DNA from 3 places in the Streptomyces sp. NPDC041796 genome. Region 1 is predicted to be linked to each of the others. Evidence: riboswitches for the same ligand, from Rfam matches in the RefSeq annotation. Region 1 holds a riboswitch; each other region holds the start of a gene.
The links. A riboswitch is a leader RNA that binds a small molecule or an ion and turns the genes downstream of it on or off. The one in region 1 is predicted to bind cyclic di-AMP.

Region 1 (3,267 bases):
CGTAACCGGTGCCCACCAGTTCGCGTACGAGCGTGTACTGGGCGTGGTTGGTGTCCTGGTACTCGTCGACGAGCACGTGGCGGAAGCGGCGGCGGTAGTGCTCGGCGACGTCCGGGAACGCCTGGAGCAGGTGGACCGTCGTCATGATGATGTCGTCGAAGTCCAGGGCGTTGGCCTCGCGCAGCCGTGCCTGGTACATCCGGTACGCCTCGGCGAGCGTCTTCTCGAACCCGTCGGCGGCCTGGTCGGCGAAGGCCTCCTCGTCGATCAGCTCGTTCTTCAGGTTCGAGATCTTGGCGCTGAACGACTTCGGCGGGAAGCGCTTGGGGTCGAGGTCGAGATCGCGGCAGACCAGCGCCATCAGCCGCTTGGAGTCGGCGGCGTCGTAGATGGAGAAGGACGACGTGAAGCCGAGCTTCTTGGACTCGCGGCGCAGGATGCGGACGCACGCGCTGTGGAAGGTCATGACCCACATGGCGTTGGCGCGCGGGCCGACGAGCTGCTCGACGCGCTCCTTCATCTCACCGGCGGCCTTGTTGGTGAAGGTGATCGCCAGTATCTGCCCGGGGTGGACGTGCCGGGTGCCCAGCAGGTGGGCGATGCGGTGGGTCAGCACCCGGGTCTTGCCGGAGCCGGCGCCGGCGACAATGAGCAGCGGCGAGCCGGTGTGCACGACGGCGGCGCGCTGCTGCTCGTTCAGCCCCTCCAGCAGCGCGGCGGGGTCCACGACGGGACGCGGGGCACCGTCGCGGTAGTGGGTGTCCCGGGCCGGGGGCACGTCGAAGCGGTCCCCGAAGAGGTCGTGCGGGACCTCCTCCGCGGCCGGGCCGTGCCCGGGGCCCTCGGAGTCCTCGGGCGGCGGGGGCTCCTCGGAGGGGTGGTTCCGGAGGTCCGCCAGGAAGCTGTCGTCAAAGAGGCTGCTCATCGCCTATCGAGTCTAGGCCGCCCCACTGACAGCCGTGGACGAACCGGGAACAGGCCCGATTCGTCACGCTCCGTACCGCGTCGACGACATCACGCCAAGGTCACGAATACGTATCGGGCATATCGAACATCAACCTTCACAGCACCACCACAGGTTGGCTAGCGTGCTCGCCCAAGCGGTCCGTTCTCTCTTCGGCGAACCACGCCAGTCGGATCGCCCACGCCGAATCCGTGCTGCCGCCACGGCAGTTCGGAACCGGGGACCCACCACGTACGACCGAGGTGAATCGGCCCGCAGCCGCTCGGGCACGGCCGTAGGGCACCTTCCGTTCCGCCCGAACCTGACAGCTGACCCGGTAGGCGGTCCACGGAAGGAGATGCCGACCTTGGCGTCGCATCGCAAGCCGCGCACATCGCGCACCTTGCAGACCCTGCATGCCCACCACCCCGCCGTCGGGGTCACGACGGCCGCCGCCCTGGCCTCGGTCACGTTCCTGTCGTCACAGAGCGCGACCGCGGCGTCCGGTGGCCCGGGTGACCAGGACCGGGGGCCGACGGTCGAGGAGGTTCAGAGAAAGGTCGACGACCTCTACCGGCAGGCGGGCACGGCGACGCAGCAGTACGGCAAGGCCAGGGAAGCCACGGACGAGCAGCGGCGCGAGGCCGGCGGGACACTCGCCGGCGCCGCCCGGCGTACGGAAGCGCCGGAGCAGTCCCGCCGCCCCCTCGGTAGCCACGCGGCCACGCGGTACGGGTCGGGCGGGTCGGCTCCGACCACGTCGCTGGTCTTCCCGGACGGCCCGCAGGCGGTCGTGGACCAGGCTCCGCCGGTGGACCGGCTCATGGACCACCGGCACGAGACGCTCACCGGCCATCGGCACGAGGCGCTCACCGACCACCGGCACGAGACGCTCACCGACCACCGGGCGCAGCGGGGCGAGGCCGAGGTCACGGAGCAGCGGGTGGAGGCCGGGGCCGCCCGGCAGCAGGCGGAGGCGACACGGAAGCAGGAGTCGCTCACCGCCTCCCAGGCCTCCCTCCGCACCGCCAAGCAGACCGTGCAGCGCAAGCTCGGCGAGGCTCGGTCGCTGCTGGCGCGGCTGACGGCGGAGGAGCGGGGGCGCCAGGAGGACGCCCGCCGCAAGGCCGAGGAGCAGCGGCAGCAAGAACAACAGGATCACCTGCATCAGCACCAGCTCCAGCAGCCGGACGACGACAGTGGCTACACCGCCAAGGCCCGCGAGGTGCTCGCCTTCGCCGAGGCGCAGATCGGCAAGCCGTACGTGTGGGGCGCGACCGGCCCGAGCTCGTACGACTGTTCCGGGCTCACCCAGGCCGCGTGGCGGGCGGCGGGGGTCGACCTCCCCCGTGCGGCCCGGGACCAGGTGCTGGCGGGCACCCGGGTCGCGACGGAGGACCTGCGCCCCGGCGACCTGGTGTTCTTCTACGACGACATCAGGCACGTCGGCATCTACAAGGGCGACGGGAAGATGATCCACGCGCTGGGTCCCGGGGCGAACGTGCGCGAGGAGTCCATCCACTGCATGCCCGTCCACAGTGGCGTGCGCCCGGCCTGACGACCGCACAGGGGGATCACATGGGGGGAACCGTGACCGACCGCCGGCTCACCGTCCTGTTCGCACCGGAGAGCGCGTACGGGCCGACGAACAACTGCGTCGGGATCGCGGACGTGCTGCGGCGCCGCGGCCACCGGGTGGTGTTCGCCGCGGAGGCGTCCTGGAGGGTGAGGCTGAGCGCGCTCGGCTTCGAGGAGGACCTCGTCCGTCTCGCTCCTCCCCCGGACGGGGAGGAGGACGCGGGCCGGTTCTGGAAGGACTTCGTGCGGGACACCGCTCCGGAGTTCCGCAAGCCGACCTTCGAGCAGCTCGGCACCTGGATCAGACCGGTCCGGACGGAGCTGGTCTCGGGCGCCCGCCACTGCGAGCCGCAGCTGAAGGCGGTCGTCGAGCGGGTGCGCCCGGACGTGATCGTCGAGGACAACGTGGTGGCGTTCCCCGCCCTGCTGACCGCCGGAGTGCCGTTCGTACGCATCGTCTCCTGCAACCCGCTGGAGATCAGGAGTCCGGGCGTCCCGCCGGCCTTCTCCGGCTACCCGGCGGGCGACGATTCCGGCTGGGCGGCCTTCCGGGCCGAGTACGACCGTACGCACCGGGAGCTGTGGGCCGACTTCAGCACCTGGGTGGCCGAGCAGGGGGCGCCGCCCCTGCCCGAGCTGGAGTTCATCCACGAGGCCGGGACGAATCTGTACGTGTATCCCGAGGCGGCCGACTACGCGCGCGTGCTGCCGCCGCACTGGCACCGGCTGGACTCGTGCGTACGGGA
Region 2 (3,267 bases), on a different contig from region 1:
CCCCAGGTCTCCTCGATCGTCTCGAAGGCGGCCGTCAGGTAGTCGATGCGGGCTTCGAAGAGCGGGCTGAGCAGCTCCATGACCTGCGGCGACATACCGGCCGGGGAATTGTCGCTGCGGCGCACCTTGTAGCGGCGGCGCGGGTCGTTCGACTTGAGGTAGTCCTCCTCGATCGCCTCGCGTTCGACGCCGACGGCCAGCAGGGAGACCGCGATGGAGAGCCCCGCCCGGTCCTTTCCGGCCGCACAGTGCATCAGGGCCGGGACGCTGTCCTCGGCGAGCGCGTGGAGCACGCGGCTGTGCTCGGCCGTGCGCTCCTTGATGATCATGCGGTACGAGGCCGTCATCCGGGCCGCCGCCTTGCCGTCCGCCAGTATCGAGCGCAGCTGGTCGAGGTCGCCGTCGCGGACCATGGTCCAGAACTCCGCGCCGTCGGCCGGGTCGGAGAGGGGGATGTTCACATTCCGGACGCCGGGCAGCTCGACGTCCGGGCCTTCCAGCTTCTGGTCGGCGGCGTTGCGGAAATCGAAGATCGTGTGGAGGCCGAGGCCCGCCAGGAAGGCGGCGTCCTCGCCCGTGGCGTGCGCGAGGTGGCCGCTGCGGTAGAGCCTGCCGTGCCGCACCCGTCGGCCGTCCACGGTCGGAAGCCCGCCGACGTCCCGGAAGTTGCGCACTCCGGTCAGCTCGGGCTCGATCGACGGGACCTGCGGCAGCTGCTGCGTCACGGGGGCTCCTCCGTGTATGAGGTCGGCGTCGGCCCGCCGACGATGTCGTGATCCGACGATACGACATTGGTTCGTCCCGCAATCAATCTCCGTGCACGTCGCACATTCGTTGCCCTTGTCCCAGGTCGGCGACCGGTGAGGCGCACGAGACGCCCCTCGGGCCGGGCGGGGCCTCTCGCGGGCCCGGCCGGCGGGGGGTGGGTGCGACCCACGGGTGCGAAGGGGCTGCCGCGTACACGGTGGCCCACTCCACCTGTCCGTCTTAATGGTGATTTGTCCGACTGGCGTCGAGACCGGTGCGATCGCCGTCCGGCCGTGAGTCTGGAGGGATTGAGAAGGCTCGTCAAGGAATGGCGCTTCTGTCCGTATTGGGGGATTAGGTATAACGTGCCCTGGTCGTAAGGGAGATGAACCGGACCGCGTGAGCAGCGTCATAACCGTGACCGTCCGTGGCGGGAGGCCGTTCATAAATCCCTTGCCCAGAACGGGAATACATGATCCGTAATCCACGGAGGGTGACCGGAATTCCATGACCGCCGCACCGCCGGAAATGCCCCGGAGAAAACAGCGGCTTGTTCACGCCGACCCCACTCGCTTACGGTCACGGCAATCCGGCCGGACCGCCGAATCCTGCCGCCGGTCGGAATTCGCACCCACCCACGTGTGGCAGGAGCGGGGGACCCAGGTAGTACGCCGGTCCCGGAATTCCGGGACCGGCTCGGGGTGAAGTCGCGTCCATGACGCGGCCGGACAACTCCAGTCCGAACCCGACAGCTCACCTCGCAGGCGCCGGAGAGGAAATCGCCATGCCCGCGAAGGGTAAGCACCGCCGTCCCAAGTCCAGCCCCATCACGCGTGGTTTCGTCGCCGCCGGTACCGGTGGCGCCGCCATCGCCATCCCGCTGCTCGGCGCCACCGGAGCGCACGCCGCGGAGAAGGCCGCCCCGGCCACCGCTCCGCAGCAGGCCGTGACCGCCGCGGCCACCGCCGCCAAGGCCGCCCCGAAGGCCGCGTCGGCGCAGAAGGCCGCGCCGCGCACGTACACCGTGGTCGCCGGTGACTACCTCTCCAAGATCGCCCACAACAAGAACGTCAAGGGCGGCTGGAAGAAGCTCTACCAGGACAACCGCCAGGTGATCGGCGAGGACCCGTCCCTGATCCACCCGGGCATGAAGCTCACCCTCGGTGCCAAGTCCAAGGCCGCCCCCGCGAAGGCCGCCCCGGCGAAGCCCAAGGCGGACGACACCCGCACCGAGAGCCGCGCCTCCCGCTCCGCCGCCAAGGCCGAGGCCCCCGCCCAGTCCGCCCCGAAGACCAGCGGCTCGGGCTTCACCGCCCCGGTCGACGCCGGTGTCACCACGCCCTACCGCGCCTCCGGCTCCAGCTGGTCCTCCGGCTACCACACGGGCGTCGACTTCGCCGCCTCCTCCGGCACGAGCGTCAAGGCCGTCGGCGCGGGCACCGTCGTCTCGGCCGGCTGGAGCGGCGCGTACGGCAACGAGGTCGTCATCCAGCACACCGACGGCACCTACTCGCAGTACGCCCACCTCTCCTCGCTGTCCGTCTCCTCCGGCCAGAGCGTGAGCGGCGGTCAGCAGATCGGCCTGTCCGGCTCCACCGGCAACTCCACCGGCCCGCACCTGCACTTCGAGATCCGCACCAGCCCCAACTACGGCTCGGACATCGACCCGCTGGCCTACCTCCGCCAGCACGGCGTCTCCATCTGACGCCTCCGCGGCGAAGCGCTCCGCCCGGCACCGCCTCCCGGTGCCGGGCGGAGCCGTATTCCGGGCTTGGGTGAATCTTGACCGGTGGCAAACATCACCCCCCGTCAACCTCTCCTACGGTCGCGTAGGTCACATCCCGGGGTGAAAGATGTGCTCCCGTGGCAGACGATTCGACATTCAGAGACAGTGACGTATTCGGGTCGTACGCGGCGATCGGTGACAGCTTCACCGAGGGCGTCGGAGACCCTGGCCCCGGCGGAACGTTCGTCGGCTGGGCGGACCGCCTTGCGGTGCTGCTCGCCGACCGGCTGCCGGAGCCCGAGGAGTTCCGGTACGCCAACCTCGCCGTACGCGGGCGTCTCCTCGACCAGATCGTGGAGGAGCAGGTCCCGCGCGCCAAGGAACTCGCCCCCGATCTGGTGACGTTCTGCGCCGGCGGCAACGACATCATCCGGCCCGGCAGCGACCCGGACGACGTCGCCGAACGCTTCGAACGGGCCGTCGCCGACCTGACGTCCGCGGTCGGAACCGTCCTGGTGACGACCGGCTTCGACACCCGCAGCGTGCCGGTGCTGCGCCGGCTGCGCGGCAAGATCGCCACGTACAACGGGCATGTGCGCGCCGTCGCGGACCGGTACGGCTGCCCGGTTCTGGACCTGTGGTCCCTCAAGACCGTTCAGGACAGGCGCGCTTGGGACGACGACCGGCTGCACCTGTCTCCCGAGGGACACACCCGCGTCGCCCTGCGGGCCGGTCAGGTCCTGGGCGTGGATGTCCCCGCCGACCCCGACCAGCCGTGGCCGCCCCTGCCGCCG
Region 3 (3,267 bases), on a different contig from region 1:
ACTGCACCTCGTCGGCGGTCCAGCCGAAGACGTTGCCGCCGAGGGCGAGGGGGAAGACGTGGAGGTCGGACGTGCCCAGCTTGCGGAGAGAGGTCATGGGGTGGACCAACGTGCCGAAGAGGCGGGATATTCCGGGTGAGTGACGACGAAACCGGCAGCCCTGGCGTCGGGGGGTGTGCCGCCAGAGCTGCCGGGGTCAGAAGTTCCCGAGCCGGTGCTCAGACGGTGAGGCCCTTGCCGCGCAGCCAGGCCAGCGGGTCGATCCCGTCGCCGCCCGGCGTGTGCACCTCCAGGTGCAGGTGCGGTCCGGTCACGTTGCCGGTGGCGCCGACCCGGCCGATGGTCTCACCGGTGCCGACCGTCTGCCCGGCGCCGACCGTCATCGACGACAGGTGGCAGTACCAGACCTCCGTACCGTCCTCCAGCTCCAGGACGATGCGGTACCCGTACGAGCCCGACCATCCGGCCGACTTGACGGTGCCGCCGTGGACGGCCTTGGCGGGCGTGCCCGTGGGCGCGGCGAGGTCGAGGCCCGTGTGGTAGCCGGAGGACCACATGTTGCCGGCCTGGCCGTAGGTGGAGGTGATGGTGTACGAGGAGGTCGGCAGCGACCAGCTTCCGGCGAGCTCGGCCAGCCGGGCCTCCTCGGCGGCCTTCGCCTTGGCGGCGGCTTCGGCCTCGGCCTTGGCCTTCTCCTCGGCGGCCTGCTCGGCGGCCTGCTTCTCGGCGGCGGTCGCCTGCGCCTTCGCCTCGGCGGCGGCCTGTTCGGCGGCGGCCGTCTCCGCGGCCGCCTTCGCCGCGGCGTCGGCGGACGCCTGCTGCTGCTCGGCCTGCTGGAGGATGCGGGCGCGCAGTGCCTCGCCCGCGTCCGCGCCGCTCTGCTGCGCGGCGGCGTCGGCGGTCCCGGTGAGGGACGCGGCGGTGAGCGGCCCGCTGTCCGCGGGGGCCGTCTCGTCGGAATCACCGGCGTCCGAGTCGTCGGACATCAGGGAGCCGATGCCGGGCAGGGACTCGGCGTCGGGGAGGTTGTCCGTGACGACGTCCGGCAGGGATATGGAGACCGCGGGCTTGTCCTGCGCGGTGGCCATGCCTCCCGCGCCGACGGCCGCGATGACGCCGACGCCGAGGACGGTGGAGCTACGGGCGAGCCCGCCGCGCTGCTTGGCCACGCGGTGACGGCCGCGGACGGGGCGGACGGTCTCCTCGGTGGGGTTCCATTCTTCCCACTGCTGCCCGTTTACAGGTGCGGCGTCCGGGACACCCGAAGAGTTGAACGAGGCGATCGAGCCGTACGGAGCTTCGGGGGCAGGCCTGTTGGACGCCACGGAGGCGCACTCCTTTCCTTCCTTCTCGCCTACCGGGTTAGCTGACGGGTTCGGAGCAGGAAGGTCTCCTACGGGCCCACTTCGGCCCGATTCACCCCAAGGTGGTGGTTCCCCGGTTCCCTTGCGGAATTCGGCGCACGCGCACGGTGCCGTCTCTTGCGACGGCTGGGACGACCGCGCTGCGTTATCGAACGTTAATAGACGGGGGCTCCGGATTCCAAGCCGTTCCTAGTGATCATTAAGCGGACGGGCCCCGGACGTACCGGTGCACACACGGGCACAGCCGGGCGAGTTGACCGCGCATCAGAAACATTCACCGACCACAGTACTTCTGACGGTTTATCAGATGTTATGCGCAGTGACACGCGTCGACTACGCAGCGTGTCGAGCGGCCGGGCGCGGTCACGACACGACCGGAACCGTCCGGCGCCGCTCCGGCTGCCCCTGGGCCGGCCGGCCGACCGCCAGCAGCGCCAGGTCGTCCGTCGCCCCGCCGCCGGTGTGCCTCCGTACGTCGGTCACCAGCGCGTCCAGTACCGCGTCGGGCCCCGGGAAGAGCCGCCCCGCCAGCCGCGCGACCGGGTCGTAGAACACTCCCTGCGCGTCGCGCGCCTCCGACAGCCCGTCCGTGTAGAAGAGCAGCGTCGCCCCCGCCGGGTACGGCACCTCATGCGCCCGGTCCGGCCACGCCCCCAGGTCCGCCATGCCCAGCGGCAGCGCGGGCTCGGCCTGCTCCAGCAGTTCGGCGCGCCCGTCCGCGTACAGCATCAGCGGCTCCGGGTGCCCCCGGTCCACCACCCGCACCACCTCCGCCCCGCGCGGGATCTCCGCCAGCACCGCGGTGGTGAACCCCTCGACGGCGTCCAGCCCGTCCCGCCGCGTCCCCTCCCGGGCCAGTGCCCGCTCCAGCCGCTGCGCCACGCCCTCCAGCGAACTCTCCTGCTCGGCCGCCTCCCGGAACGCCCCGATGACCACCGCCACCGTCTCGACCGCGCCCATGCCCTTCCCGCGCACGTCCCCCACCACCAGCCGCACCCCGTACGGCGTGTCCTGCACGGCGAAGAGGTCTCCCCCGATGAACGCGTCCGCCTGCGCCGCCTCGTACCGCGCCGCCACCTGCAACCCGCCGATCCGCTCGGCGGGCGTCGGCAGCACGGCCCGCTGCGCGGTCTCGGCGATCACCCGGGCCGAGGCGAGCCGCTCACCACTGCGCCGCACGACCCGGTTGATCAGCAGCGCGAGCACGGCGACCACCACCACGGTGAGGATCTCGGTGAGGGCCCGCACCTCGCCCAGCGTTCCGCTGCCCAGGTGCAGGCCGAGCACGGCCAGCACGGCGCACAGACCGGTCAGCACCGTCATACGGGCGGCGAACAGCGGCGCCGCGACGAGCGGGGCGGCGGCGAACAGCGGTACGGCGGTGAACTGCGGCGGGGTCGACACGCCGTACACCACACCCCCCGCGATCAACAGCGCGGGCAGGGCGCACACGAACCTCCGGGCCCGCGGGGCACCCTCCCGCCGGTCGCCGCCGTCCCGCGCTCGTCGCCCCACCACTGGTCTCCTGCCGGGTCCACCCACGGCTGCGGACGGTACCGCGCCGCACCCGGCCCGGCCGGAGCCGCGCCGCCCGGCGACCCGCCGTCCGCCGACCGAGCGACACACGACGCCGGCCGGTCCGGGAAAGACGGAAGGCCCGGTGCGCAATGCACCGGGCCTTCGTCTTCAGTAGCGGGGACAGGATTTGAACCTGCGACCTCTGGGTTATGAGCCCAGCGAGCTACCGAGCTGCTCCACCCCGCGTCGGTGAACACCACCCTACGCCATCCGGAGCACGATCCCTAACCAATATCCCTGGCAGCTCCCCCCGAGGGGACAAAACGGCCCCGCCGGTCCCCGCGTGCGGCATCGCTCCCGGACGGCGGCGGCAAGACGGCTCGCC

Region 2: it holds a riboswitch for cyclic di-AMP, as region 1 does, so the genes downstream of both, ACZ6C1_RS06390 (M23 family metallopeptidase) here and ACZ6C1_RS30960 (C40 family peptidase) in region 1, are expected to answer to the same signal.
Region 3: it holds a riboswitch for cyclic di-AMP, as region 1 does, so the genes downstream of both, ACZ6C1_RS13175 (M23 family metallopeptidase) here and ACZ6C1_RS30960 (C40 family peptidase) in region 1, are expected to answer to the same signal.

Annotation. Positions count from the first base shown of each region.
Region 1 covers NZ_JBVJAH010000020.1:18,058-21,324, forward strand. Annotated here, with positions in the region: gene pcrA (DNA helicase PcrA) at 1-925, opposite strand, end outside; cyclic di-AMP (ydaO/yuaA leader) riboswitch at 1,136-1,303, shown strand; gene ACZ6C1_RS30960 (C40 family peptidase) at 1,302-2,501, shown strand; gene ACZ6C1_RS30965 (glycosyltransferase) at 2,522-3,267, shown strand, end outside.
Region 2 covers NZ_JBVJAH010000003.1:44,153-47,419, reverse strand. Annotated here, with positions in the region: gene ACZ6C1_RS06395 (tyrosine-protein phosphatase) at 1-725, opposite strand, end outside; cyclic di-AMP (ydaO/yuaA leader) riboswitch at 1,366-1,529, shown strand; gene ACZ6C1_RS06390 (M23 family metallopeptidase) at 1,532-2,452, shown strand; gene ACZ6C1_RS06385 (SGNH/GDSL hydrolase family protein) at 2,611-3,267, shown strand, end outside.
Region 3 covers NZ_JBVJAH010000006.1:17,904-21,170, forward strand. Annotated here, with positions in the region: gene ACZ6C1_RS13170 (aldo/keto reductase) at 1-97, opposite strand, end outside; gene ACZ6C1_RS13175 (M23 family metallopeptidase) at 219-1,325, opposite strand; cyclic di-AMP (ydaO/yuaA leader) riboswitch at 1,337-1,471, opposite strand; gene ACZ6C1_RS13180 (PP2C family protein-serine/threonine phosphatase) at 1,728-2,906, opposite strand; tRNA gene ACZ6C1_RS13185 (tRNA-Met) at 3,055-3,128, opposite strand.